Regions from separate parts of the Planococcus sp. PAMC 21323 genome, predicted to be linked through region 2. Evidence: riboswitches for the same ligand, from Rfam matches in the RefSeq annotation. Region 2 holds a riboswitch; each other region holds the start of a gene.
The links. A riboswitch is a leader RNA that binds a small molecule or an ion and turns the genes downstream of it on or off. The one in region 2 is predicted to bind cobalamin.
Positions count from the first base shown of each region.

Region 1: another riboswitch for cobalamin. It lies ahead of PLANO_RS07865 (hypothetical protein); the one in region 2 lies ahead of PLANO_RS14585 (acyl-CoA thioesterase).
Region 3: another riboswitch for cobalamin. It lies ahead of PLANO_RS12395 (ABC transporter substrate-binding protein); the one in region 2 lies ahead of PLANO_RS14585 (acyl-CoA thioesterase).

Region 1 covers NZ_CP009129.1:1,555,691-1,565,946, forward strand. Annotated here, with positions in the region: gene PLANO_RS07835 (acetamidase/formamidase family protein) at 1-191, shown strand, start outside; gene PLANO_RS07840 (DUF2207 domain-containing protein) at 251-1,921, shown strand; gene PLANO_RS07845 (YqcI/YcgG family protein) at 2,030-2,764, shown strand; gene PLANO_RS07850 (LacI family DNA-binding transcriptional regulator) at 2,842-3,840, opposite strand; gene PLANO_RS07855 (arylamine N-acetyltransferase family protein) at 3,999-4,754, shown strand; gene PLANO_RS07860 (ABC transporter substrate-binding protein) at 4,811-5,758, opposite strand; gene PLANO_RS07865 (hypothetical protein) at 5,755-6,300, opposite strand; cobalamin riboswitch at 6,466-6,655, opposite strand; gene PLANO_RS07870 (HNH endonuclease) at 6,710-7,663, opposite strand; gene PLANO_RS07875 (GGDEF domain-containing protein) at 7,822-8,937, opposite strand; gene PLANO_RS07880 (GNAT family N-acetyltransferase) at 9,076-9,582, opposite strand; gene PLANO_RS07885 (MDR family MFS transporter) at 9,599-10,256, opposite strand, start outside.
Region 2 covers NZ_CP009129.1:2,953,534-2,963,789, reverse strand. Annotated here, with positions in the region: gene PLANO_RS14615 (b(o/a)3-type cytochrome-c oxidase subunit 1) at 1-269, shown strand, start outside; gene PLANO_RS14610 (methyltransferase family protein) at 492-1,049, shown strand; gene PLANO_RS14605 (organic hydroperoxide resistance protein) at 1,189-1,608, shown strand; gene PLANO_RS14600 (MarR family winged helix-turn-helix transcriptional regulator) at 1,632-2,069, shown strand; gene PLANO_RS14595 (glutathione peroxidase) at 2,105-2,584, shown strand; partial or broken gene PLANO_RS14590 (DUF3934 family protein) at 2,661-2,792, shown strand; cobalamin riboswitch at 3,037-3,215, shown strand; gene PLANO_RS14585 (acyl-CoA thioesterase) at 3,366-3,851, shown strand; partial or broken gene PLANO_RS14580 (ribonucleotide reductase N-terminal alpha domain-containing protein) at 3,853-5,217, shown strand; gene PLANO_RS15730 (hypothetical protein) at 5,364-6,098, shown strand; partial or broken gene PLANO_RS14570 (ribonucleoside-diphosphate reductase subunit alpha) at 6,267-7,196, shown strand; gene PLANO_RS14565 (ribonucleotide-diphosphate reductase subunit beta) at 7,209-8,255, shown strand; gene PLANO_RS14560 (flavodoxin domain-containing protein) at 8,236-8,679, shown strand; gene PLANO_RS14555 (DUF1259 domain-containing protein) at 9,154-9,555, shown strand; gene PLANO_RS14550 (GNAT family N-acetyltransferase) at 9,577-9,924, shown strand; gene PLANO_RS14545 (anthranilate synthase component II) at 10,061-10,256, shown strand, end outside.
Region 3 covers NZ_CP009129.1:2,510,165-2,520,420, forward strand. Annotated here, with positions in the region: gene PLANO_RS12385 (adenosylcobinamide amidohydrolase) at 1-1,227, opposite strand, end outside; gene PLANO_RS12390 (FecCD family ABC transporter permease) at 1,230-2,222, opposite strand; gene PLANO_RS12395 (ABC transporter substrate-binding protein) at 2,215-3,186, opposite strand; cobalamin riboswitch at 3,361-3,547, opposite strand; gene argS (arginine--tRNA ligase) at 3,594-5,255, opposite strand; gene PLANO_RS12405 (YwiB family protein) at 5,255-5,662, opposite strand; gene PLANO_RS12410 (cation:proton antiporter) at 5,857-7,080, opposite strand; gene PLANO_RS12415 (antibiotic biosynthesis monooxygenase family protein) at 7,233-7,730, opposite strand; gene speB (agmatinase) at 8,134-9,006, opposite strand; gene speE (spermidine synthase) at 9,010-9,843, opposite strand; gene PLANO_RS12430 (YwhD family protein) at 10,242-10,256, opposite strand, start outside.

The DNA of each region.
Region 1 (10,256 bases), 1.4 Mb from region 2:
TTAACGAGGATCTCGACAGTGCTGCGGCTGTCGCTTTAGCTGAAATGGTATCGTTTATGGAGAAGTTCTACGGCGTCACACGTACAGAAGCTGCTGCCCTATCGAGTGTGGCGGTTGATCTTCACGTTACACAAGTCGTCAATGACGTTAAAGGAATACATGCCATCTTGCCTCATGGCGTACTACGCTAATGAACCTTTCTGAAAATTTTATATGAGGCCTCTCGTAAATAGAGAAAGAGGTGATGACAATGCACAAGAAAAAATCTACTATCGCTTTGTGGTTCTTGTTAATCTTTACATTGTTTCCCGTACAGGCATTAGCTGTTGAGTATTCGATTTCTAATGTAACGATTGATGCCCAAGTAAACGCCGACGGCACCGTTGATGTTACCGAAAACCATACGTATGCGTTTGAAGGTGAATTTAATGGCATTACGCGCGAAATCATTCCAAAAGACGGTACCTCAATTCAACAGCTGAGCGCTACAGAAAACAACCAGAGATTAAAGGTCGAGCGACAAGGAGATTTATACAAGATCTTCCGTAAAGGTGAAGACAAAACCATTACAATCGAAATACATTATGAGATTGTAAATGCGGTTGAAAAATTTGAAGATGGTGCACAATTTTATTGGGCATTTTTTGATGACCGCAATGACAGTGATTACAAACAATTAACGATTACTGTCCGCCCACCCGCTTCTGCAAAAAACGTAGATTTTATCGGTTACAATCAAGCTTACAAAACAGCTAGCTTACAAAATGGCGGAACAGTGCGCTTTGACATGGGAACAGTTCCCGCGGGGTCTAATGGCGATATCCGTATTGTTTTTGATAGCGAGTTGTTTCCAGGTATAGCTCAACAAGACGGAACTATCCGCTCAGAAATAACAGGTGAAAAAGAACGATTAGAAACAGATGCAATCGCTTTTTCGGCAAAACAACACAATAGTCGGATTACTGGAAACTTTTTCGTTGCAGCTGCTAGTGCGTTTTTGATAGCACTTTTTGGCTGGTCGTGGAAGCAAGCACGTCAAACAAAGCTCCAGGCAAAACCTAATACGGCTAAGTTTTATGTACCAAAACAAAAAATGAGTATTCCGGCAACGTTGTTCTTCACCACCTCTTCTATTTTAACGCCAGCTGTCACAGCAGCCGCTTTAATGGAACTGGTACGCAAAAAGAACATTGAGCAACTTTCTGAAGACACTTTTAAATTATTAAATCGTCGCACTGACTATGTACATGAAGAAAAGTTATTGGAATTGCTGTTTGATAAAACCGGTGATGGTGAAATTTTTGAAACAAAAGATCTTGAAAATTACACGAAAAATGAGTTAAATCACTCTTCTTATAACGATTCAATCTCTGCTTGGCGACAAAATGTTGCCGAAGAAGTCAGCCAGCATAATTTACACGACAAGCAAGTCTTTCTTCGAAGTGCTACTGGATTTATCGGCATAGCGCTATTTGCCGCTTCAATTTATTTCGGGTTATACGCGCTTTTCCCGTTAATGATTATCTCGATTATTAACGGTATTTTCTTTATCGCTTTTTGTTTTTACTCACCGATAACTTACGAAGGCCACGTAATCCGGGAAGAATGGAAACAGTTGCAAAAAGCAATGGAAAACTTAGAACAATCGCAATGGGATTTGTTGACGCAAGATGAAAAAATGCGAGCTTTTAGCTATCTTCTGGGAACAGAAGAAAAATCAGCAAACATAAAAACGCAGAGCTTTACAAATGCCTATAGCGATACGGCTTTTGCAAACTTTGGCTTGTTTTACAACCCTGTTCTGCTGACCGGGCTATTTCTTGCTGCGAATGCTCATACTACTGCATCAGCTAGTGGCGTGGACGCTATTACTGGTGGCGGTGGTATTGCTGGCGGTGGCGGCGGCTCTGGAGCATTTTAATCGTTACACGCAACGGCTGAGGATTTTCTTAGCCGTTTTTGTTTTGTTTGAGAGTTCTTAGGGAACTAAAAATCAAAAGACAATTTTAATAACTGGAGGAATTTTACTATGTTGACAAAAAACTCGGCTTTATTAACAAAAGACGATTTTACATTACGGACAGACTTGCCTGAATGGCTGTTAGCTGAATACAAAACCTTTCATGAAATCGTAACTGATAAAACCTTTCCTTGTTATTTTGGAATGAATGGCGAGTTAAAAGGTGAATTGCGATATGCTTATATTACTCAAGATGATTGGAGCAATTTACCAGCGGCTGTTGAGTCGTTCTTAACTATGTTTAACGACCCAAAACATAAACGTCATGGTTTATTTGTTTTTGTAGAACCGTTTGAAAAAGAAGTTGCACTCGACGCCTACCGAAAACAGTTTTGGGATATCCTACAATTTTTGCATGATGAAGATGATTCAGAATGGCCAGTAGACGCACCGCGTGACCCAGATCATTATTTATGGGATTTTACCTTTAAAGGCGAACCAATCTTTGTCTTTGGCAATACCCCTGCTTATAAACAGCGCAAAACGCGTGACCTTGGAAACGCCATGGTTCTAGGTTTTCAGCCTCGTCGTATTTTTGAAGGGTTGAAAGGCACTGAAAAAGGAGGCGTTATGTCACGTGAAAAAGTCCGTCAGCGAGTAGAAGCGTGGGATCACTTACCGACTCACCCCGATATAAGCCATTTTGGTGACCCTGATCACAACGAATGGAAACAGTTTTTTATTGGAGACGATAGCGAACCAATCAAAGGAAAATGTCCTTTTACCCATAAAGAGATGAAATAATATTTTACCTTAAACACAAAAGAGCCTTACCGGTATTAACGGTAAGGCTCTTTTGCTAAGAATAGACACTCTCATACTTACAAAGCACGCACTGTAGCTCTCTCAAATAGCTCGACATCTCGATTTACATGAAATGATTCCTGCTGATTGTAAATAACCAAATCAAATAATCGCTTGATAGCCTCTTGACCTAAATTTGCCAAACTATCAGATGTCCCAACTGACGTCAAAGCAAGCGCTGAATGTTGTGCCATTTCTGAATTCCCAATCCCAACGATGCTGATGTCATCCGGGATTTGATAACCTGCTTCCTTGTAAAAATCCATAAATTGTAAAGCTATTTCATCTGTAGCCGCTACAATTGCGGTGGGTTTTTTCTTCAAGGCTTGCAGGTTTTCAAATGCTTCAAATAAAGAAAACTTATCTAAGTTTGTTACCACTAATCTTTTTTTGCGGATTTTATAATTAGCTTCTTGTAAGGCTTGTACAAATCCAATAAAGCGATCTTTCGTAGATGGGCTGCTTAACGTACCACCTATCCAAGCAATTTCTAAATGACTAGCATTAATTAAGTGCGTAGTAGCCAAATAACCCGCTTCGATATCGTTCAGTCCAATAGAATGTTGGCTTGTTATACCACTTGAATTTAATGCAACAAACGGAATAGTTGAATCAATTAATTTCTCATGGGCTACTTTATCAAGTAAAGTAGAAATTATAATGATGCCATCTGGTTTGCTTGACAGCACAGTTTCATAAGTTTCAAGTTCACGAGATCTAGTAATAAAATGAATCGTTACTTGATAGCCTTGTTCTTGCGCAGTGCGAGTAATTGCAGGAATCGCATTTACATATATCGCATCATCTATTGCACTCACAATTAAGGTAATCGTTTTTGTTTTTACCATAGGAACCGCTATTTGTTCGAATGCCTCTGCTGAATAACCTAATTCATTCACAGCATTCATAACTCTTTCGTAAGTTGCTCTTTTAACCTGGTCAGGTTTATTCAAAACACGTGAAACTGTAGTTTGTGAGACTCCTGCATATTTCGCTACATCTGTAGTAGAAACCATTCTTACCAACCTACTTTCTTATTAATTTTTGTTACTACATATATTTGAGTAAAGTTATTCATTCGTCAACTATATCACAGCCATTCATTTCATGCACAATAAATATTCATAAAATAAATGAGTATGGTTATATTCATTTTGAAGGAGTTTTTTTATTCATGAATAAAAATAAGTACTTAAGTCGATTTTACACGAAACTGAACGTAGATATTAACATTGATACACTCGCTGAACTACAATCTCTTCATATGCAACATATTCCTTTTGAAAATTTGGATGTTATTCGCCGGACACCGATTTACTTGAATTTAGAAAGTATATATAAAAAAGTCGTTAATCGCCACCGTGGTGGATATTGTTATGAATTAAATGGTTTATTTCATTGGCTTTTGACCGAGCTTGGTTATAATGCAAAATTAGTAGCAGCTACCGTTCAGAAACCCGATGGTACATGGGCAAAAGCTGATACGCATGCTGCAATTATTGTAGACCTTAACGAGACATATTTAGTGGACGTGGGGTTTGGTGACTCAACTCTGTATCCAGTTTCACTAAGTGAGAGACCACATACAGATCATAGTGGGACATATCATATTGAATCTCGTGGAGACGGGTTTTATGATCTACTGCGTAACATTGATGACAATGAAAGAACGTTATATCGATTTTCTACTACAGAAAAACAACTTATCGATTTTCACGAAGGCTGTGTTTATAATCAAGTGTCGAAAAGCTCTACTTTTACACACGATGACTTAGTAACAATTGCCACTCCAAGAGGAAGAATTACGTTGTCTGGTACTCAATTCATTCAATCCGATAGAGATAAGAAATTAAAGAAGGATTTAACTGCTGAGGAAAAGCAACTTGTCCTCAAAACAGCATTTGGTATTTATCCAGAATCGTTAAATTAGTATATATTATTTTAGATTAAAAAAATCCACGCTTCTAAAGCGTGGATTTTTTAGGGTTATTTGAACACTTCTGGATAAACTGTTTTAGCGACTAGTTCAACGGCTTCCCCAATTCTTGGTCCAGGACGTGAGGTAATATCTGAATCTAGGTAAAAGACTTGATCGTTTTTGATCGCATCAATATCCCCCCAACCTTCTCGTGCTTTTATTTCTTCAATTGGATCTTCTGTATAAGATACGGTCGTAGTAATGGTTTTCGGGTTGCGCTTGATTACTTCCTCTTCCGAAATTTTTGGCCATCCTTCAAGGTCACCAAAAAGATTTTCCACATTCGCGTGATTCAAAATTTCTTGTTGGAAGGTTTTTTGACCTGTTGTGTAAAGTTCTGGAGAAGGACTAATTTCGAAATACAATTGTTTTTTCTCGTCAACTGCTTCTACTTTATTTTGCACTTCTTCAATTTGTTGCTGAATCGAGCGATTTAACTCTTCCCCTTTGTCCTCTAGACCCATAACGGTAGAGATTTGTTCAATATCACCATACACATCTTCAAAAGATTGAGCAGATTCGATAACAAAGACAGCTATTCCTGCAGTTTCTAATTCTTCGTATCCAGTAGGTGCACCTGTCGAGTACCCAATTACCACATCCGGTTCTAATTCAATAATACGTTCCGCATTAAAGACAACAGAGTCCGAAACGCGCTCAACTTCAGCCGCTTCTGCTGGATAATTATCGTAATCAGTCGCTCCAATTACTTTTTCGCCTGCTCCGATTTCATATAAAATTTCGGTATTACTTGGGATTAAAGATACAACTGTTTCTGGTACTGTTTCGAACGTTAATTCATTGTCTAAATCATCGATAACAGTATAACTTGTTTGTTTTTCAACTTCGGTTGCCGAATCTGTTTCTACTTCTTCCGTTACATCAGATTGACAAGCTCCTAGCGTTAAAGCAATTGTTCCAATCGTTAAATACTTGAATAATGAAATTTTCATCATTTATTGGCCACTTCTTTCTTTTTAGGTCTTGTTGGATAAGATTTACTAACAAAAGGTATTTCTTCAATACCTTGATATTGATTAATATATACGGCCATTGTAAAAAGGACATTAGCTAAAAGGTGAGTATAATTGAACAAAATTTCCGGTACATCTCGTTCTAAACTCACTATGTGTAACGCACGTACTGACTTTTTGGCTTCACTTCGACAAACATGCAACACACACGCGGCATGAGTACCTTGAGGTAAAACAAAATTGCCGATTTTATCTTTTGTGCAGTTTACATAATAATCATACATATTACTTAGTTGGTTTAAATCATCTTCTTGGATGGCTATTTTGCCACGTACAGAGCCATTTAAATGATAGACTTTCGGTTGAAGTATTTGTAAATCTCGCTGTACTACAGTTATGTCTTTAGTTAAGGATAGTGCTTCTCCAATACGTGTGGTCAAGGAATCCGTTCTAATTTCAAAATCTACTGTAGACGCGGCTTCACGCATAAATGGATAGCAAAGATACCTCATGTCTTTTTTCATCTCTTCACCTCACTTTTGTTTGGTGAAAATCGCTGCATTGAACGCTCTCGAAAACAACAAAAAGCCGCCCTCAAAAGAGGACGGCGGCATAGCTATTTAAAGACATATTTTATCAGTCAAAAATAGAAACGTTGCCGTATGATCCTCTTATCTTCCGAAGAGTAAAAATACGTTCAAAAAAAGGTAGGTCTCCTGGCTTGTGCGTTGTTTTACTTTAAGAACCTTCCCATTTAGTTAACCTAAACAGTGGCATTTTCTTATTTCATACGCACTTACAGTTGCGGAAACAGCCTCGGAATTTAACCGAGTTCCCTGTTATGCTGACGAAGCAGCACCTTTTTTCTGCATGATTATTCACTTGCTTTCAGTGTATCATATTTCATAAGACAAAAGACATACAGGAAATCATTTATTCCTGATCTATCAACAATTTTATCTTCCTCGGTTCTGCAAAAACAATTCGTTTATGCCACCTGAAATAGGTAGCGTGTTCGGGAGATACCGATATTTTCATCCCTTTTCTTAAGCGGTAGATTGGAAACTGATCTTCTGGAATCTTCTTAGAGATATGAAGTCGTCCTCCACCGGTAAAAGCAATATGTCCGGCAGAATACAATGCGCTATGGTTGGCGCAAAGCACTACCCCATTATAGGGGTCTAGTCGTTCGACATCAGAGCTGTCTTTCCATGGTTTAGCATGCGTTGCTCGCAATACATCACTAATTGCTATTCCACAAAGCGGACACTCTCCATTCCAAAGTGGCAATAAACTTTCTCTGAATTGCTGTTTGCCTCTACGCATCTTTGTTTTAATTTCAAGTTCGGCTTCCGCGATTAAGCTGAGTAACGGATTGTACTCAGTTTTTTTAATCACTTCCATCGATAATTCCAATTGTTCTACTTCTACCGTAAAAATGTTTAACGAACTAATCAATTCTAAAAACTTTATTGCCAATTCTTCGTTACATGGATATAAATAACCCGAGTTTCCACCAGCATCTTCTTGGAACGCTGAATATTTTACCGGCAATAAAGGTTCGATTTCTTTAAAGAACGCTTTAATCGGTAATGGATTTTCTAATTCTCGGTAAACCGTGTAAGCTATGAACGCCTCTTCATAGCCTCTAGATTGATCTTCGAGTTTTTTTAGTTTAGCCCCTTTTATACAATCCTCACGTACGCGACTAATGGCAACGACAAATCCTTTAACATAATGAAAGACAAGATCGCCTTTTTTCACTTCTTGCATTCGATTCCATGAATGTGGAACCATCCCGGACTTATCTACCTGAGGTGTCCAAAGCACACCGGCATTCTGTTCAGCATGATAAGTCTCTCCTTGCATAACGATAAAACTATTCATAACTGCCTCCTAATAATGGTCATACTTTATTTACTTTATATGTAGTAAAATCTATTATGCTATAGTAGTTTACACTTTCTATTTTAACCTAAATATTAAACTTATGCTTTCTCAAATCTTTAGTCAAAAAAAACAACCACTTGAATCAGTGGCTGTTTTTATGCTTCGATCGCTTCTATTTGCGTTACTTCATCAAAAATCGTAACTTGATTTCTACCGCTCCGCTTGGATTGGAACAACGCCTTATCTGCTTCACCAATAAGTTGGTCTAAGGTTTTATCCGCTGAGCTTAAGCTAACTCCCAAGGAAACCGTCAAATTCCCTTTTGGTTGTAATTGTTGTCCATCAAATGGATATTTTTCGATAGCTGAGCGAACTTTATCTGCTATTTCTAAGGTTATGTCCTCACCAAATGGCTGAGTAATACATAGTATAAATTCCTCTCCACCATAACGTGCTACATAGTCATTTGGACGAATATTGTCTTTCATCAATTGACCAATTGAGCGTAAGACAGTATCCCCTTTTTGATGACCATGTGTATCGTTATAGGTTTTAAAAGAGTCAACATCTAACATAATAATAGCCAGTGGAACATCTTTAGAAATCAACTTTTGAATTTCTGCTCTGAAAAAACGCATATTGGGCAGCTGTGTCAGTGGATCTTGATTAGAGTTAATCTCCAGTTCTTTTCGTAACAAGATATGATGAATTTCGCCATTTGACATTAAGCCCATTACGAGTACAGCTATAGCAGCGAATGCAGACATTAACAATATAATAGATAGCGGTGCCGGCGTAGAAACAAACATAAAGATAGATTTCACTACCTCAAAGACTAAGAGACCTATCATCATTCGTTTAATATCAAGTACTGCAAAAAACTTGTTCGTTTTTAGCTTGTTGCGAAATAAACTTCCCACTAAGACTGGTAAAACAATTGACTGCAAAATTCCGATTATCACTGTTGGACCACCAAGAGATAGGCGATAAATAGATGGGAAAATTGCAGATAATATCCCTAGTTTCCAGCCGCCTACATAAGAAATAAAATAAAGTGCTACTTCTCGCAAATCAAGCCTCATACCCATATAAAAATAAGGTTTGTACATAACTGAAAATGTCAAAAAGCTAGTAAATGCAACAATTAATAACATCAGTCGCTTTGATTCAGTCAATTCAGGGAATAATAATTCCTTTGTTTTTAATGCTAAATACAATAATGCAATAATTAATGCCATATTCTCGAGAAAGAAAAAAAGCATCGTCCCCATTCAAACAACTCCTAAAAATCTATACTAATAACATTTTACAATTTATATGTCAAAAAATATAGATAAAACACAATATTATACAAGAATCTACTTAAAAAAACCTCTTTGGCCATCACTTTCGTGAATAGCTAGAGAGGGTTATTGGATTGAGGCATGTTTCAATAGTTTAGCCATGTATAATTCGTTAGCATATTCTCCGTCCATGCAAATTGAATCACGTTTGACTCCTTCTACGATAAAGCCCATTTTTTTATACAAAGCAATAGCTGCTGTATTTTTCTCTAGTACGGTCAATTCAATGCGATGAAGCATTTTGTCAATCGCCCAGGTCTCCACTGCCCGCAATAACTGAGTTCCCGTTCCTTTGGCCCTACAGTGCTGATGAACGCCTATCACGAGGTAAACCGAATGCTGTTTTCGTTTTACCGTATCTCCTATAGCGAATAAATAACCTATTAAGTCAGTTTGTTCTTCCGCTACAAATACGACTGTCTCTTCGCTTGAACTAGTGAGGCGTTTTTCAAGTTGTTCACTTGTCGTTTGTCGTTCGCCTGGTTCATATAACATATGCTTCGACTCTTCTACATGTTTCATTAGAACGATCAGTCGCTCCGCATCCGTTGGAATTGCTTTTCTAATAATCATGACTTTTCTCCTTACATTATGATATGGCTTCTGTTCTGACTTGCTCTTTTTTAGATTTTCTAACAAACAAACCTGTATAAACAAGTAATGTACCAATCATCAACAATACGCCCATATAGACAGACATCATGGTTGGAATAAGAAATGCACCAATAATAATAGTTAATCGTGCTAACATATCTGCACCGCTAAATGAAATATTAGAAAAAGCGGAATACGAACCTCTTTTATCTTCTGGAATCATGTTAGCGATTTCTGCATTACGAACAGGTGAATAAACCAATTCACCAATTGTTCCAATAAAATTAAACAGTATTAATAAATACCAACTATTCGCTGAAGTGATTGTGACATAGCCTATGCTGTATAGAAAAAGACCTGCTAACAATACGTGCCGCTTAGCATAACGATCTGTGTATTTGTTTACTATAAATGTCAAAAAAACGACGAGCAACATGTTTTGGATATTCAACAAACTTAACATGCGAACACCCGCAACTGCAAAATCACCTATCATAAATGTCTCAAAGCTTTCAGCCAGTCGAACACCTATATAACTATTCAACGAGAATTCTGCTGAGAAAATAAACATAGAACCAATCACTACTTTAACAAAAGGACGATCTTGAAATGCAACTTTGTAGTTTTGCATTAAATCGATCACTACGTTTTGG
Region 2 (10,256 bases):
TTGGAGGTAGCATCTTGTTTGTATCGGCAATGATCTTGATTTATATCGTCGTCATGACCATGTTCTTGTCGCCAAAAGCAGTCGACGCAAAAGACATCGTCGATTTCCCGCTAGCAGAAAGCGATATGACAAACACCCCCAAATGGTTAGAAAATTGGTGGATTTGGATTGGACTTGCTGCAGCACTTATTGCTTTGGCCTATGCGATTCCATTAACGCATATGATTCAACATGCACCGCCAGGCTCAGAAGGATTCAAAACGTGGTAGGAGTTGAGGGACAATGTTCACTATGGTTTTGTCATTAATGGTTGTGTTTATCGCGTTTACCGCGATGTTAGTTGAAATATCTTCGATGGAAGAATAAAGCGAAGGCAGTCAAGAATTCTTATTACAAGAGTTCTTAACTGTCTTTTGTGTTTTAGAATAGTAGTAATCGTTTATCGCTTTCTATAGTATATAAGGAAAGAAACAGGAAGTTGGGACTTAGCGATGACGATCATGGAATGGATGTTTACAGCGATAAGCGTTTTTTGGTTGAGTGAATTTATTATTTTTCGCAATCGTGGAGTTGGTCAAGGAGATTCGTTGGAAAAACGTACGTTTGTTGCAATTTTTGGTGTATTAATCGCTACTATTCTATTGGCGTATTTGTTACAAGAACTCCAGCCGTTCCAAATGGTAGCGTTTGTTGGACAAGTGGTGGGAATCATCTTTCTTGCTACAGGAGTGTTTTTACGTTTTTGGGGGATTATCCACTTGAAATCACAATTCACACGTTACGTTACAGTTCGAGAGGGCGATAAAATAGTTAGTACCGGTCCTTACCGGAAGCTACGGCACCCACTTTATACAGGATTGTTTTTAATAACGCTTGGCATGGCTTTATTCTTTGGTAGCTTAGTTGCCACACTTGTAGGAGGCATTGCGATGGTATGGGCCTTACTTCGGCGCATCAATTACGAAGAGCGTTTGCTCATTGAAAAGTTCGGTCCAGATTATGAGCTTTGGATGAAGCAGCGCGCGAGATTAATCCCATTTGTTTATTAATAAGTTCTAACCTAAAGCTTTTATTCTTCTGAACAGAGAATGAAAGCTTTTTTAGTCTATGAGCAGTTCTTTTTACATCGTGTACGATATAGTTTATTATAAGTCGTGTACGATATAAATGGATGGAGGACTACATACAATGAAAACACTATTTGAAACAACAATGACGAATACAGGCGGAAGAGACGGAGCGGTATATTCTCCGGACAATATTTTTTATATGGACGTAGCAAAACCACAAGCGCTCGGAGGTTCTGCTACAACTGCAACAAATCCAGAGCAACTTTTTGCGGCTGGCTATAGTGCATGCTTTAACAGTGCGTTGGAATTGGTGCTTGAAGCTGATAAAGTAGAGATAGAGAAAAGTGAAGTGACTGCAACTGTTGCGTTGATAGGAGACAAAGCAGATGGCGGCGTGAAACTAGCGATAAAACTAGTGGTAGATATTACTGGTATTGCTGAAGAATTAAAACAACAATACGTCGAAAAAGCGCATAAAACTTGCCCGTATTCAAAAGCTATTCAAGGATCTGTGGATGTAGAAATAACCGTTTTATAATAATTAGTATAGGTGAGATGTAAATGGCAAACCCAACGAAATTAGAGCAACAATTATGTTTTGAAGTGTATAAAGCTTCAAGTAATTTTTCGAAAATGTATGCAAGAGCATTAGAGCCTTTCAACTTAACTTTTTCGCAATACTTAGTACTGCTCGTTCTTTGGGACGAGCACGAGTTATTGTCAAAAGATATTGGGGAACGATTAGGGCTTGGGACAGGCACCTTAAATCCAATTATTAAGCGGATGATAGACAACGGTCATTTAACAAAGCAACAATCTGAAAAAGATAAACGTGCATTTGTGATTTCGTTAACGGAAAAAGCGAGAAAAGAACAACCAGCTATCGAAAGAGCCGTTTTTGAAAAAGTTGAGAGCTGTAATTTTATGGGCGTAAATGCGATGACATTAATGATTAATTTAAAAGAGTTGAACGCAGCCTTCAAAACCATGAATTTTTAAGAGCGTCATAAATTAGTAAATGAGGAGTGAGCAAGATGAATATTTATGATATTGAAGTACCAAAACCAAACGGCGAAGTATATCCATTGAGTGAATACAAAGGCAAAGCCATGTTAATTGTTAACACAGCAACAAAATGCGGGCTACGCGATCAGTTTGATGGACTCGAAAAAATGTACGCCGAGTATAAAGAACAAGGATTGGTTGTTTTAGGATTTCCATCTAACCAGTTTAAGCAAGAAGAAGCTACAGGTGCAGAAGCACAGGAAGCTTGCCGCATGACATACGGTGTGACTTTCCCGATGCATGATTTAGTAAAAGTCAACGGCGCAGATGCACATCCGTTGTTTACTTATTTAACGAGCAACACGAAAGGGTTTTTAACAAGCGGCATCAAATGGAATTTCACGAAATTTTTAGTGGATCAAGATGGCAATATTGTTTCTCGATTTTCTCCAAAAGATACACCAGAATCGTTTAAAAAAGACATCGAAAAAGTACTTACTCGCTCGTAACGAGAAGGTTTCTGTTTCACTAGCGGTTGCGATGTGATAAGCTGTACATCATCGTAGTAGTAATGGAGTGATTATAATGAGCAAAGCAAAAGCGAAAGCAAAGAGCGGTACGGGCCAAGGAACTGGTAAAAAAGGCTGGACTCGCTGGAAATCTGGCGCAAACAAAGCAAAGAGTTTTAAACCGTATACAAGCAAAAATAATAAAAAAGCGGACGAACCAAAAACAGATAAAGAAAAAGCTTCTGTATGGGTCGATGCATAAATAGAAATTCAAAGGTTGTCCAAAAAGGGCATCCTTTTTTTATGTAGAAATGGTGAAAAGTTCGGTAGGAAAAATATAATTTTTCACCAAATGCTTTGAAATTGTGAAACGACTTGTTAAACTAGTGAAAGTGGTTTATAGTTTATGAATACAATATTTAGTGTTTAAATATAAAAAATTACTATATATAGTAGAAATCGATAACGAAGGTGCCTGAAAAGGCTTAATAGGGAATTCGGTAAAATGCCGGAGCTGTACCCGCAACTGTAAGTGCTGACGAGCTGTCGCAATCCACTGTCCAATGGACGGGAAGGAGACAGCAGAGGATGACGCACGAGCCAGGAGACCTGTCTTCGTTACAAGTTTATGATCTTCTCCGGGAGTTGAGAGAGATAACGAAGAAATGATGCGCAAGCAGCTAGTTCTAGCTGTCTTGAGTTGCTATTCTGCGTTTTCAAACCCATCCTCCCTGAGAGGATGGGTTTTTTTGTTTGTTATAGAGATGGAGGAATGGAAGTTATGACAGAAGCATTAGCTGCAGGTGTAGCGAGAACCGTCCAAACAAAATTGGTGTTGCCACCGGATACCAATCATTTAGGAACGATATTTGGAGGGACGGTACTCGCATATATAGACGAAATCGCGGCGATTACCGCAATGAGACATAGCGGCAAAGCGGTCGTAACCGCTTCAATCGACACAGTGAACTTTTTATCTTCTGCTAAAGTGGGTGACATTTTCATTTTAGAAGGTGTAGTCATTTCGACTGGAAGAACGTCGATGGAAGTTTATGTTAAAGCAGAATGCCAACAAATTGAAACGGGCGTGACCAGTTTAACAACGACAGCTATATTGACGATGGTCGCGGTTGACAGTAACGGCAAACCAATCCCTGTAAAAGGCGTAATCCCTGAAACCGATGCAGAGAAAAAATTATTCCATAGCGCACAAGAACGAAAACAACGACGCATGCAATTAAATGAATACTCAAAGGAGTTGTGCTGATATGAAGATGAAAATTGAGACGGCTGAAATGTCATCAGTAGAAAAAGCGCTTGAACGGGCTACGGATGTATATGGGTTAGATACACGCGAGTTACTCGAGCGGGCAGGCGAACTTGCCGAACAAGCAAAAGGCGAACAATCTTTACTCTACGCGCTCAACCACATCACCATGGATCAACCAGATTGGACTTATGTAGCGGCAGAATTGTATGCGAGTGATTTATATAAGAAAGCAGCAGAACATCGCGGGTACACTTCTTCTGAAAAGTACGGAGATTTTTACAAGCTCGTTCAAGAACTGACGCAAGTTGGAATTTACTCAAAAGACTTATTGTCTAGTTATTCGCAAGAAGAAATCGCAGAACTTGGACAAGCAATCGATCCAGAGCGGGATTTATTGTTTAATTACATTGGCTTATTTTTGTTGGCAGACCGTTATTTAGCTAAAGACTATGAAGGGCGTTTGTTTGAACTTCCGCAAGAGCGCTTTTTAGTCATTGCCATGACATTGATGCAAAACGAACCAAAAGATCGTCGTGTAGAGCTAGTTAAAGAAGCGTATTGGGCAATGAGTCATTTGTATATGACCGTTGCGACTCCAACTTTATCAAATGCGGGTAAAAGCTTTGGACAATTGTCGTCATGCTTTATCGATACAGTGGACGATTCATTAGACGGCATTTATTTAAACAACTGGGATATCGCGCGCCTTAGTAAAGACGGTGGTGGCATCGGTATTTATTACGGAAAAGTGCGGGCGTTAGGTTCGGACATTAAAAAATTCAAAGGAAATTCTTCGGGTGTTGTGCCGTGGATTCGCTTGCTTAATGATACAGCGGTCAGTGTGGATCAATTAGGTCAACGTCAAGGAGCCGTCGCGATTTACTTAGACGTCTTCCATAAAGACATTATGAACGGCTTCTTGGATTTGAAAACCAATAATGGCGACGAGCGCCGTAAAGCACATGATATTTTCACAGGTGTATCGCTTCCCGATTTATTTATGGAGCGTCTGCAAGATAAAGACGAAAACGGACGCAGTATTGGTGAGTGGCACACCTTCTGTCCACACCAAGTCAAACAAGTCATGGGCTGGAAAGATGAAAATGGCAACGCCTTAGGACTTGAAGATTTTTACGATGAAAAAGACGTAAAATACTTTAGTGAAAAATACCAAGAAGCAGTCGACCATCCGTTATTGCCGCGTAAAACCTACCGCGCAATGGAAATTATGGCGCGCATCATGGTGTCGCAATTAGAAACGGGCACGCCGTATATGTTTTACCGGGACGAAGTCAATCGACAAAACCCGAACAAGCACACAAGAGGTCGCGGGCTGACATCAATTTATTGCAGTAATTTGTGTTAATTTTTAGCACCTTCAGTCAGTAATGGCTGTCGAAAACCCATCTAAACGGGGAAACACTTTTAAATGAAGTCAATCCCGTGCTAAATCTCTTTAATTTTGAATGTTGAGAAGTAATAAAGCATAATAAGGAAAAACTAAATGAGGTGGAAGGCATAGTTAATCCTTTTGGCTTTATATACGAAACAACTAATCAAGTAAATAACATGAAGTATATTGGGAAATGTATATACACGCGAAAGAATAATTGGAAAGTGTATATGGGGTCGGGTCTATATCTCAAGCGAGCAATTAAGAAATATGGGTTGGAAAATTTTACGAGGGTCATTCTAGCAGAAGCTAATTCAGCTGAAGAACTTAATGCGTTGGAGGAATACTATATTTTGTTATATAAAGCAGTCGAGTCTCCAACTTATTACAATGTTAAATTCACTTCTATTGGTGGCGACATTTTTACAATGAATCCAAATAAGGAATCAATAAGACTGCAAAGAGTTCAACAGATGTCTGGAGAAGGCAATCATCAATATGGTAAAGCTAAAAGCCAAAAAATGATTGAATCTGTTAGAAAAGCAAATTCTAGAGTGGTAATGATTGATAATGTAGAGTATTCATCGGGTAAAGAGGCAGCGGAGATATTAAATATTAAAACTACAACTCTTAATTATCGCTTAGGCTCAGATCATTTTCCGAATTATGAAAGACTCTATGAAAAAGTGAACAGACCTACAAACAAAACTAGTGCTTATAAATGTCAAATAGGTAATATTCAATACGAGAGTATTGCTAAAGCTGCTAGTGCTCATGGAATTTCAACCCATAGTATGAGAAACCGAATGTATTCAAAAAACTTTCCAGATTACTTCATAATTAAAGAGTAAATGCCGAACGACTATCGAAAGCACGCATTATGCGGAAGCGAGTAGAGTAGGGCCAAGCGGTCCGATACGGTGGGCACCCTTATTATATAAGGGTGATGATATAGTCTACTCTGCATGGCGACATGCAGCTGCATCTAGTATGCGGGTTGAGTTTAGCGAATTCAATTGAATAAGGGGACCGAAATTATGCAAAATATGTCAGCTACGACTATTGTTAAAGAATATACCGATGACGAAGGCAACCTTGTCATGATCCGTAAGCCTGGTGATTTTGTCGTCTGTAATTTGTCATCGATCAACTTGCCAAGAGCGGTTGGAGCGGACGTATTAGAACGTTTAGTGCCGATTCAAACACGTATGCTTGATAACGTCATTGACTTGAATACGATTTCAGTAGGACAAGCTGAAGCAACAAATAAAAAATACCGCGCCATTGGTTTAGGAACTTTTGGATGGCACCATTTACTAGCGCTTGAAGGCATTCATTGGGAAAGCGAAAAAGCCGTTGAATTTGCCGATAAGCTATACGAAGAAATTGCGTATCAAACCATTCAAGCTTCTATGCAATTAGCGGAAGAAAAAGGTGCATTTAGTCAGTTTTCAGGTTCAGAATGGCACACAGGCGAGTATTTTGAGCGCCGCAACTACACGAGCGAGCGGTGGAACAGCTTGCAACAGCAAGTAGCTAAAAATGGCGTTCGAAACGGCTGGATGATGGCTGTAGCGCCTAACTCATCGACTGCAAAAATCGGTGGTTCAACAGACGGCATCGATCCATTATACGCAGTAGAATACGCCGAAGAGAAAAAGAACTTCAAATTTAAAGTGACTGCTCCTGACTTGGACCACAACACGTACGAATATTACCGACGTTCGCGTCACGTGCTCGACCAAAAATGGAGCATACGCCAAAATGCAGCGCGTCAACGTCATATTGATCAATCGATCAGCTTTAACTTTTATGTGCCGCACACCATTAAAGCAAAAGAGTTATTAGAGCTGCATTTAGAAGCATGGAAGCAAAACTTGAAGACGACTTATTATGTTCGCAGTACATCTCAAGCAGAAATTGAAGAATGCGAAGCATGTCAAAGCTAAAGGAGAATGATCATGACGATACATGAACCGTTAAAAAAGATTAAATTATTAAATCCCGAACATCCGAACAAGTCGACTGGCGTATTAAATGGCCAGTCTTCGGGCTTGTTAAATTGGAACGATATTGCGTATCCGCAAATGTACGATTTGTATCAAGCGCTATTGGCTAACTTCTGGAAAGCGCAAGAAATCAATATGCAAGACGATATTAAGCAATGGGACCGCTTAAGCGACGTAGAAAAAGACGTCTTTTTACGCATTAATACGCAACTTGCCTCACTTGATAGCTTGCAAACACCAACAATGAGCCAAGCAATGGATTACGTCACTGATTCGAGCTTTAAAGCGATCTTTGCGGTCATTTCCCAACAAGAAGCTGTTCATACAGAGTCGTATTCGTACATCTTAAGTTCTCTCGTATCCGTAAGCGAACAAAATGCACGCTTTGATCAAGCAAAAAGCGATCCAGTAGTTCAAAAACGTAACGATTTAATTTTGGATGCGTACGAGGAATTCCGTCAAAATCCTACGCCGCAAAACTTGTTTAAGCTAAGCGTCAATTCTATTAACTTAGAAGGTATTTATTTCTATGCCGGATTCGCATTTTTCTACCATTTAGCGCGTCAGCAAAAAATGTTGAAATCCAGCACGATGATTAGCTATATTCAACGCGACGAAATGCAGCATGCGTATTTTATCGCGCAGTTTATCCGCATCATGTTGACGGAAAATCCAGAATTGAATACAGACGAAAACATTCAATACATTTATACGACGATAGATAAAGCTGTGCAGTTAGAAAAAGAATGGGCGTATTACATCTTAGCTGACATTGAAGGCTTAGATTTGGTAGAGTTTACAGGATATGTTGAATACTTGGCCAATAAACGCTTACGTCAATTAGGACTAGATAATTTATACGAAGAGCGCAGCAACCCAATGCCGTGGATTCAAGTATTTGGTGATGATATGATGAACGACACCAAATCGGATTTCTTTGAACAAAAATCAAGAACGTATACGAAAGTGTCACAAACGAATGGCTTTGACGAGCTTTAATTCACGAACAGCAATCATTTATGCTTCGGTTACCGGTAACACGGAACAGTTAGCAGAAATGCTGCAAACGGCCATGCTCCACCGAGGAATCTCGGTGGAGCTTTACCGAATAGAAGAGTTTTCAATAGAGGATCTACCTTTTTTTGATTGTGTATTAATCGGTACTTATACATGGGGGAGCGGTGAAATCCCAGCAGAAATGCACGAATTGTATAAAGCGATTGAAGAGCTTGAAAAAAAAGAATTGAAAACAGCTGTTTTCGGAACAGGTGATAGTTTTTTTGCAGAATTTTGCGGAGCGGTCGATCGTTTTCGAGACATGTTATTTGTTAAAACAAAATTGATCGCTAGTTTAAAAGTAGAACTGACGCCTCAACCAAAAGATGTCGTGCGCTGTGAAAAACTAGCGGAACTTATTAAGTGATTGCTCAGTCCAGGGTCTTCAGCTCATCCTGTTTTTCATGGAGTCGCCCTGCGCTCGGAATTCTTAAAGTACTCTTTATCAACCTATTTGTTTACAGTCTGAAACCGCTTTTTAGCGGTTTTTTTATTTTGTCTAAAAGTGTTTAAGTTTTGAAAACGGGGTATAGAATATAAACAAATGGAAATCATATTTTTACTATTTCCAGCTGTAGCTAGCGTTGGGGATTTTCGTTGTGAATTTTTTTATGGATTAAAATTACGCACCCATAGTAATTTTGAGCGAATATTTAAATGAGAAATCGGCGTTTTCATTTAAATGATTTTATTGGTCACAAACTAAAAGAGCAACAACATACAATCCGTTCAAGATTTTGGCTAGAAAAAACGCCGAAAAGAGTCTAAGGATTCTTTTCGGTGTTTTTGTGTCTGAAAAACCACCATATAAAGTTATATGGAAAACAGGAGGGTGAGCTGAGTGGAAAGATTCGAGCGATTGGCCGAACAAGTTGGCGTGTTGCTAAATGCGGAAGTGGAAGTACAGGGCGGCGAATGTTTGGTTAAAAGAACAAGGACTATCAATATTTCCTCTCAAAACAAAAATTTCAATTGTGTGCTCGATCATGATATTTCGTTTAAAAATCTTAAAGAAGACGGAACTGCGCTTAACCAGGCAGAAATATTCTTACTTCCAGAAGAGCTAGAACTTTTTATAAATGCACTTCACCAACATCCGCTACCCACTAACTACCGGCAGCGTGTGGATACGAATCCTAATATTGTATGCATCTATTTGTCGTCAGAAGAAGCACCTGAAAATTTTGCGGCAAGATTATCTACTGCATTCCAGATGATCAAGCAAATTTCGTTAGTAAAGTGATGACTGAAGGGGGAGAGTTACATGTTAACTAGATACAAACGGGCTTATGAAAAAGTAGCAATGGGCTTACTGGCCTTGATGCCGGCAGAACGAAATATTAAACAACTGAAAACAACCATGGGATTATACAATGAACGCCCAGATTGGCAGCTTTTCTTTTGGAAAGTAAACGATCGGTATGTGGGCATCATTGGCGTTTATATAGAAGACGACAAATCATTCTCAGTTCAGCACATTTCGGTAATTCCTTCATACCGCGGAGAGGGAATCGGCCACGAGATGATGGCATGTGTTGAAAAGTACATGGGAAACCGCAAAGTAAAACCAGCTGAATCTACCAGAGCCTTTATGACAAAATGTAGTGCATGAACAAGTAGATATTCGATAGTCAACCGGTTGTGGGAATACACAACCGGTTTTTTTATGGATAAATTCCCAACAAACCTATCAACAGCGTATAATAAAAACATCAGATTCGACTAAAGTAGAGTTAAGAGGTGTGCCCATGATCGTTATCATCGATAACCAAGATTCGTTTACCTATAATCTCGTTCACTATTTCGAGCAATTAGACGATAATGTCCGTGTATTTCAAAACGATGAACATATAGAAAAACAAATAGAAGAATTAAAACCCGACCTAATCGTTCTGTCCCCTGGTCCGGGTCGACCTATAGCGAGTGGGGCAAGTAAACGAGTAT
Region 3 (10,256 bases), 440 kb from region 2:
AATCATCGCTTGTATAAACGCTTCGTCTGACAAAACACCGTTGACCATAATCCACGTATTAATCGTTCCCACCTGTACCGTTCGTTCTACCGCTTTTGACACGTCTACACCATTGCCGACGCCAGCAGTAACCGCAATAACGACTGACCCAAATGGTCCTTCGTATTCTTTAACAATCGCGTCTTTCGTTTGAACGGCGGTCATCATCCCTACTGTGTCAGTTATTTTCAACCCATGACTCTCTATAAACTCGGTCATTTCTTGAACACTGTCATCTACGTTATAAGCGGCATCTACACGACGATTCATAAAATTTCGGAACCATCCAGCTCCTGCATTGACAACAGCCGAAGAAACCGTTTTTAATGGCGTTGGGCTCTGGTACAGCACCATATTTTTTGAAACGATAAAATCTTTTGCACAAATTCGATGGTTCTTTATTTCACTTTTGACTCCTGGCAATAACGTAATTTGCGGTTTTGGCAATTCCGGATGCGGATGATTGCTAACTCGCGTTTTGTAAACTGCTCTAATATCTTGCTCTCGCACCACTTCGTGCGGTTCACCAATTCGAACAATCGTTCCTTCATCGAGCAATAATAATTGATCGCAATACATAGATGCTAAATTGATATCATGGAAAATCGATACGATGGTTAAGTTTTTTTCAATCGCTTGTTTTTTAATTGTATCGAGCAATTCTTTTTGGTGATTAATATCTAAATGATTGGTAGGTTCATCTAACAACAAAATCCCTGCGTCTTGCGCTAACGCTTGTGCAACAAAGACACGCTGTTGTTCGCCACCCGACATTTGGTCAATTTGTGTTTTTTCATATTGGCTAATGTCCATCAATCTCATGGCTTCTTGTACCGCCTGCTCATCTTCTGTTGACCAAGAAGAAAACCAGCCTACTTGATGGGGGTAACGGCCAAGTGATACTGTTTCCCGAACTGTATGAGCAAAAGAATGAACGTGAAGTTGAGGCAATACGGCCATTTTCTTAGCTAGTTCTTTTGCTGGAAAATCTGAAATTGGTGTTCCTTCAATGCGAATTTCTCCACTCTTTGCTGGCAATACGCCACTGATTAATTTCATTAGTGTTGATTTACCACTGCCATTCGGTCCTAGTATACCGAGGATCGAGCCTTTATTGACGGTAAATGACACGTTTTCAACGATTTTTTTCTCGCCATATCCGCCTGTTAGTCCACTGATTTCGAGCATCGTTAAGCTCCTCCTTTGCGTTGACGGAAAAAGATAAAGGCAAATACTGGTGCTCCGATAAACGCAGTAATGACACCAATTGGTAATTCTGTTGGAGAAATAATCGTTCTTGATACTAAATCACAAACGATTAATAAAGCAGCCCCATTGATAAAAGATAAAGGCAACACATGACGGTGATCCGACCCCCATAGTAATCGAGTCATATGTGGCACGACTAAGCCAACAAAACCAATTGTTCCTGAAACGGAAACGGCAGCACCTGTCAGGACAGATCCCCCAATTAAAATCGTCATTTTGCTTTTTTTCACATCTACACCGAGATGTTGCGCACGTTCTTCACCAAACAACATCGCGTTCAATTCACGACGTTTGAGCCATAATACAAATGAGCCAATCAAGACGAAAGGCAATGCCATTCGCACATATGGCCACCCACGCATTGAGACGCTTCCGAGTAACCAACCAATTATTTGACGTAATTCTTCACCGGTTAAGGCAATCATCAACGAAATAATCGATCCAAGAAAAGAACTAAATATAATACCTGTTAAAATCACGGTTTCCATTTTCATCGAGCGATCCACCAATCTCGCAAAACTGACAACAGCAAACATCGTCAGTAATGCGCCGATCATGCTCATAACCGGTAAAGTGAATGGCCCTAAAAACGGGATAGAGATACCAAAAAAGAGCGTCATCACAGCGCCGACTGAGGCACCGGAAGACACTCCCAGGGTGTAAGGATCGGCCAATGGATTTTTCAAAAGCCCTTGAAAAGCTGCGCCAGCAATCGCTAACGCGGCTCCAACAAGTCCTGCTAAAACCACACGTGGCATACGAATATTCCATAAAATATTGGCAGCCGCTTCATCGAATGAAGGATTCCATAGCACCACCGGTGATATAGATACCGTTCCGACCGTAACACCTAACAATACCGCTCCCACTAACAGAAATAGCGAGACGCTATACGCTAGTATATTTTTACTCATTGAATACATCAGGATATACTGCCTGTGCCATTTCCATTAGTCCCGCTGTTAAACGTGGGCCAGAACGAGTGAGCATATCTGAATCTAAGCTGTAAACCGCTTCCTCTTTAACTGCTGTTACTTCTGCAAAGCCACCACGAGACTTGATTTGACCGACTGCATCTTCAACATAAGCGCCTTCGGTTGTAATAATGACGTCTGGATTTGCTGCAACGATTGCTTCTGGGTCCATAATAACCCATCCTTCTAAGTCGCCAGCAACGTTTTCTGCATTAATCAACGTTAACATTTCGTCCATGAACGTCCCGCTACCTGTTGTGTAAATATCCGGTTGACTGCCGACTTCTAAAAAGACCGTTTTTGGTTCTTCAACTGTTGCTGCCAACTCTTCAATCGAGGCTACTTGAGCTTCCATTTCCGAGACAATATTTTCCGCTCTTTCCATGCTACCTGTTGCTTGTCCGATTGTCGTAATCGAATCGTAAACTTCATCAAAGCTCTCTACATTTTGAACAACAAATACATCAAGACCGGCATCACGTAATTGTTGCAGTCCGGCATCGCCCACACCTAATCCTGATTCGTGTGCTAAAACTAAGTCTGGTTGAAGGCCAATGATTTTTTCAACATTGAATTCTTGTCCGCCGATTTTTTCAACGTCAGCTGTTTCTTCTGGGTAGTTGTCATATTCCGATACGCCAACGATTTTATCGCCCAATCCTAGCTCATAAGCAATTTCTGTATTAGATGGAATCATTGAAACAATGGCTCCAGGCTCTTCGTCAATGACAACTTCATTGCCTACAGCATCTGTTATTGTTACCGGAAACTCAACTTCCGCAACTTCAGTTGGTGGTTCTGCTGGTGTTTCGACTTCTTTTTCCGGAGCTGCTGTTTCTCCGCATCCTGCCATTAAAACTGCTGCTAATCCTGCTGTTGCCCCAAACTTCCATAACTTGTTCATCAATAAAATCCCCCTAGAGTATAGTGTTCTTGTTATAGAAAATCTTTGCAGACGGTCCCTTATTTGTGAACGACCCAAAACGAATCCAAAACAAAATCCCCCGCAAAGTTCTGCGAGGGATTGAAAGGACGCCATAAAAAAGCATGCGCATCCAGCCTTTCCTCGCAGGCATATGAGTGTGTTGACATAAAGGCAGGTCTCCTGGCTTGTGATCGTTGGTTTTTGCTCCTTCCCAAAGCGTTGCTTCAGTGGCATATTGCAAATTCCTCTCACGTACAGTGGCGGGACCGCGCCGGAATCGAACCGGCTTCCCTTTTAACTCATGTTCTTAGACATAAGCACCTTTATGAATTGCTATTAAGTTCTGTTTCTTGGTTTTATTATACACGCAATTGTTTAGCTTTTGCTTACATTTTTTCAGGAGCTTCGACGCCTACTGTTTTTAATGCATTCGCTAATGTTGTTTTCACAGCCGTGATCAATGCTAAACGAGCACTTGTCATCTCGACATTTGATGCATCCAATACTTTATTGGCATTGTAGAAGCTATGGAAATTTGACGCTAGCTCTTGGATATACGTTGTAATGCGATGAGGTGCACGTTGTTTTGCTGCATCTGCAATGACTTGTGGGAAATCACCGATCTTTTTCAAGACATCAATTTCTTTTTCTGAAGTCAATAAATTCAAATGCTCTTCTGAAGCTAGCAAACCTTGCTCTTCAGCTTGACGCAAGATCGAACTAATACGCGCATGCGCATATTGCGAATAATAAACTGGATTTTCGTTTGACTGAGAAACAGCCAAATCCAAATCAAAGTCCATATGCGAATCACCTGAACGCATTGCGAAGAAATAACGCACAGCGTCTAATCCGACGAGTTCGACTAGCTCGCGCATCGTTACCGCTTTACCAGTACGCTTGCTCATCTTCATTTTTTCGCCGTCTTTATACAATTGCACCATTTGAATAATGCTAACTTCAAGCGTTTCACGGTCATAACCAAGTGCTTCGATCGCTGCTTTCATCCGTGGAATATAGCCATGGTGATCAGCACCCCAAACGTTGATCAACTTACTAAAACCACGTTGCAATTTATCTTCATGGTAAGCGATATCTGGCATTAAGTATGTGTATGTGCCATCATTTTTAATCAATACGCGATCTTTGTCATCGCCAAATGTTGTTGAACGGAACCAAGTAGCGCCTTCTTCTTCAAAGACATGACCATTTTCACGAAGTTTAGCTAGAGCTTCGTCAATTTTACCGTTTTTGTATAGTGATGATTCTGGGTACCATTCATCAAACTCAACGCGGAAGTTCGCTAAATCATGCTGCAATTTAGCTAATTCTACTTTCAAACCGTGTTGACGGAACGTTTCAAAGCGCTCTTCATGCGTCATGCTGACAAATTTATCCCCGTGCTCTTGTACTAATGCTTCTGCGATATCTTTAATATCTTGTCCGCGATAGCCGTCTTCCGGCATGCTGTCGCCTTTACCTAACGCTTCAAAATAACGCGCTTCAATAGATAACGCCAAATTGTTAATTTGGTTACCGGCATCGTTAATATAATATTCACGAGACACATCATAGCCCGCTAAGTCTAAAATATTGCAAAGCGAATCGCCAACTGAAGATCCACGTGCATGCCCTAAATGCAGGTCACCAGTTGGGTTAGCCGAAACAAACTCGACTTGTATACGCTCATTAGCACCAGCTGTTGAACGACCATAGTCTTCTTTTTGCTCTAGCACCGTTTTGACAACGTCCTGCAAATAATCTTTTTTGATCGTAATGTTGATAAATCCTGGTCCAGCAATATCTACTGTTTGAATGTTTGCTGCATCTTTATCAAGATTTGCTACAATCGCTTCTGCAATCGCACGAGGTGGCTTTTTCGCCAAACGTGTTAACTGCATCGCAATATTCGTAGCATAGTCACCGTTTGTTTTATCTCTTGGCGATTCTAACTGTACTTCAACAGCCTCTGTTGTTAATTCTGCTTTTTCGATTGCTTCTGCAAATGCCGTTTTAATGGCGTGTTGAACTTGTTCTACTGCATTCATTATTTAACCTCCATAAATTGTATTTCCATTTCGTATTCCCCGACAGGATCTGAACCTAACGATAAATCGTAACGAACCATAAACCGCGTATCGCTGACAGAAAGCTCATGCGCTTTTGTCGTCAACATAAATGACCCTTGTTCATTTGTTAGATTGCCGGTTTGTTCTTTATGTAATAAAAAAGGGAGCCGCATCTGCAAGCCGCCGCTTCTCATAATCACTGCTTCATTTTCTTGAAGTTTAACTGTCGTCCGAATTTCAAGGTCGTCTTGCTGCTCGGCATACTGCAAATAGCGCAGCTGGTTTTTCTCCGTCAATGTTCCTCGAGATTCCAACACCATTACTTGTTCTTCCATATCCGGCTGACGGATCGTCGTTGTCAGTTTTATTTCCACTGTCTTTTGCATGTCTCTCCGCCTCCCCATCAAATAATAACCTTCTCATTATAGCCCGATTCACCCGCCTTTTTCAATACAGCACTCATTGTTTACGCCAGTTCTTTTTATCTGAACGCCAAGAGTTAAGAAATTCGACAATTGATACAGAAAAAAACCGACCCTATTATTACAGGATCGGTTTAATTTTATTGGCATTACTGTTTTTATTTTGATTGCAGTCCTAATAGTTTGATCAATGGTTTAATGGTTAACCCTTGGATGACGAGAGAAAACAGAACGACCGCAAACGTTAGGATTAAAATCGTTTCACGTCCGTCAAAACTTGCCGGTAGACTTAATGCTAAGGCAATGGATAAACTCCCTTTTAATCCGCCCCAGTTTAATAAAATCCGCTCTTTTCGATTTAAATCTTTGGCTGGCATCGTACTGAAAAATAGCGCTACAACTCTCGCCACTAAGACGATAACAATGGCCAATACAATAATTACATATTGTCCAGAAAAATCGATATTGCGAATTTCTAATCCGACAATCAAGAAAATTAACGAGTTCGCAATAAGTGTAATCACGTCCCAAAAGGTATTGATCGCATTTTTCGTTAACTCGGACATTCCAATTCTAGCGCCGTAATCATTAAAAACAAATCCTCCTGCCACTACAGCGATGATTCCTGATACGTGAATATGTTCTGCGATAAAATAGCTGCCGAAAAACAATAATGCAGATATGGCAATTTCAAAAGGATAATCGTCATAAAAACGAAGAATTTGTGAAAATAAGTATCCAAGAATGACGCCGACCAATATTCCTCCTACAGCAAAACGAAGAAATAGTAACACGCCACTGCCTAATCCTGCCCACCCCATATCAATATAAGTTAATAAATAAACAGATGCAATTTGAAATAGAACGATCGCAATTCCATCATTAAAAAGTGATTCACCTTCCATAATCGTTGACAGCTTTTCTGAAACGCCTGCCGATTTGAAAATCGATAAGACACTGATTGGATCGGTTGCACTCATTAACGCCGCAAACGTAAAAGCGACTGCTAAAGGAAGACCTAATAAAAAGTGAGTTGAAAAACCAATAAGTACAAATGAGATGAACGTCCCACCTAAAGCAAGACCAATTACCGTTTCTTTTCGTTTATATAAGTGATGAAAGGGCAATTTCAAAGTAGCATCCCCAAGTAAGATCGGTAAAAATAGTGAAATGATAATGACTTGAAAAACTTCTGACTGGGTAATAAATTGTTCCGCCTGATCTATAAAAGGAAATGGAAAACTGGTGGTACCAAGTAATAGCCCAACTAAAACTAATGCGATTGTATCAGGCTGCTTTACTTTTCTAGCGATGCCGACGACCGTTATCGCAATGGCCAATAAAACCAATACTTGTATGAACACTTCATCAAACTCATGCATAAGTCACTCTCCTTTCAGGATAATTGCTTACTCCATCTATATCTCTTATTGCCTATTACTAAACGCATACTTAAAATCCTGCTTAGGTAAGACGAAAAAAGCCTCCTAATAAAGGAGACCATTTTATAACTTGCTTGAGGGCAGTGTTGTATTTACTTCGTATAACTGGTCACAAAAGAAGAACGAGGGAAAATATTTGGACGTTTATCGATGCCTTCTTTAGTCCCGCGTTTTGCGTGCGCATGTCCATAGGCTTGAGACTGTTGCCAATCAATGAATGCTTGTTTGTCATCCCATAACGTGAGGATAATGTAAACATCCGAATCAAGTGGTCGCAATACACGAATTGCTGCGAATCCTGGTTCTTTTTCTACCATGCCCGCTCTATTTTGAAAACGTGATTCAAAAAGCTCACGACCTTCGTCTGTAACGGGAATATTGTTAAATACCGCGTAGTAACCATCAGCAAAATCCCCTACCGCATTCAATACTTCATACGCTTCAGAGGCTTTTAATCCTGGACCTCCGTCTGTTTCATAAAGCAGTACAGCTTCGTCAGTGTTTTTCAAGAGAGTCAGCTGCGCATTCGACAAACTTTCTACTAAGGCTTCAGCTTGATCTTGTGGACCTGTCCATTTATACAATTGCATCGTCAGCACCTCTTTCAGCTAGCTCGTTTCTATAATCTTATCGTTTTTAGAGAGAAGATTCTAATTTCAGGATTTAGCGAAAAAAAGTCGGACTGGATTTCCCAGACCGACTTTTAAAGATTTTAGGTGTTTAATAAAATACGCATCCGCTTTTCTTATTGTCTAGCTCCAGCGGCCAGATTCTAGGGTCGTAAGTCACTCTAGCTGTGCGGCTGGAAATACGCCGCTTCGCCAGAGCGTCTTACGCCCGTCGAATCTACACGGCCGCTGCCGCTTTTCTTATTGTCTAGCTCCAACGGCCAGATTCTAGGGTCGTAAGTCACTCTAGCTGTGCGGCTGGAAATACGCCGCTTCGCCAGAGCGTCTTACGCCCGTCGAATCTACACGGCCGCTGCCGCTTTTCTTATTTAATCCACCCTAATATCATTTCGCGCATTAGCTTGCTTGCTGTGTTTGCCGTTTGATCGGAATGATCGTAAACGGGTGCTAGTTCAACAAGGTCAAACCCAACAACGTTAACGCCTGACGCTGCAATTGCATGAATAGATGCAAGTAGTTCGCGAGACGTGATACCGCCTGCATCGACTGTGCCAGTGCCTGGTGCATGTGCAGGGTCTAATACATCCATATCAATTGTCACGTAAACGTTACGCCCTTCAAGCGTTGGCAGTACTTCTTTTAACGGCTCAAGCACTTCAAATTTTGAAATGTGCATGCCGTTTTCTTTAGCCCAGTCGAATTCTTCTTTCATTCCTGAACGAATCCCGAATGAATAAACATTCTCTGGTCCAATGTGATCTGCGATTTTGCGGATCGGTGTCGAATGCGAATATTCTTCACCTTCATAGTTTTCACGAAGGTCTGTGTGCGCATCAAAGTGAATGATTGCCAGGTCGTCGTATTTGCTCGCGACTGCTTTCATTACAGGTAATGACACTAAATGCTCGCCACCCATACCCATTGGAATTTTTTCGTCGGCTAAAAGTGTGTGTACATACGTTTCGATTTCCGTTAAGCTTTTTTCCGGATTACCGAATGGCAAAGGAATATCGCCTGCATCAAAAAACAGCACGTCTCCTAGTTCGCGGTCAAGGTACGGGCTATATTCTTCTAGCCCAATTGAAACCTCGCGAATTTTGTTCGGGCCAAAACGAGATCCTGGACGGTAACTAACTGTCCAGTCCATCGGCATGCCGTAAAGAACGGCTTTTGATTCTTCGTAATTCGGATGGCTTTTGATAAATACTTTTCCTGAATATGTTTCATCAAATCTCATTTTTTATTCTCCTGTTAAGTCTTTCACGAATTTCGGTAAAACAAACGCAGCGTTGTGCAACTCTGGCGTGTAGTATTTCGTGTCGACTTCATGGAAACGTTCTGCTGGTACTTCTAATGGGTTATACTTTTTCGAACCAATTGTGAACGCCCACAAACCGCTTGGGTATGTTGGGATGTTCGCCAAATACAAGTTCGTGATAGGGAAGATTTCTTTTACATCACTTTGAACTTGCTTGATCAAATCTGCTTTAAACCATGGGTTATCCGATTGCGCGACAAAAATACCGTCTTCTTTTAATGCTTTTGAAATCCCTGCATAAAAGCCTTTAGAAAATAAGTTTACAGCCGGTCCGACAGGTTCTGTTGAATCTACCATAATTACGTCGTATTCGTTGTCTGATTCAGCAATGTGCATGAATCCGTCTCCAACGATTACTTCTACGCGTGAATCTTCTAAGCCTGACGCAATGCTAGGTAAGAATTTTTTCGAGTACTCGATTACTTTTCCATCAATATCGACAAGTGTCGCTTTTTTAACAGACGGGTGCTTTAAAATCTCACGGATTACGCCGCCATCACCACCGCCAACTACTAATACGTTTTCTGGGTTCGGGTGTGTAAACAATGGAACGTGCGCAACCATTTCATGATAAACAAATTCGTCTTTTTCAGAAGTCATGACCATGCCGTCTAAAAACAGCATGTTGCCCCATTCTGCTGTTTCTGCCATTTCAAGATATTGAAAATCTGTTTGTTCTGTATGAAGGGTTTTATTGATTTTCATCGTAATCCCAAAGTTTTCTGTTTGCTTTTCTGTATACCAAAATCCTGCCATCTATAATCAAACTCCTTTTCATTCTGAATAAAATCCACTTAAAAAAGTATAAGTGTTTTCGAAAAAAGTGCAATATTTATTTCATACTCTTCTTTACCCGCTCAATACCGCATTACACTAAAAATAAAAAGGTTTTCTGTACAGGGAATCTTTCCCTTCACAGAAAACCTTTTTAAATCCTGATGGTGCGGAGCAAGAGACATGAGGCATTGGGCTTGGGTTTTATCGCAATGGCTCATGGCACTCGCTCGCTATCAGGTGTCCTAGCTTTCTATTGAAAAGCTGTAGTTCTAGTGTACTGCCTTTTATAAACAACTTCAACCGTACGGTAGACGCAATTTTAAATGTCACAATCTGTTCAATAAAGCATTTTTTTATTAGACAAAAACATTTATTTATTAGCGACCCAAATC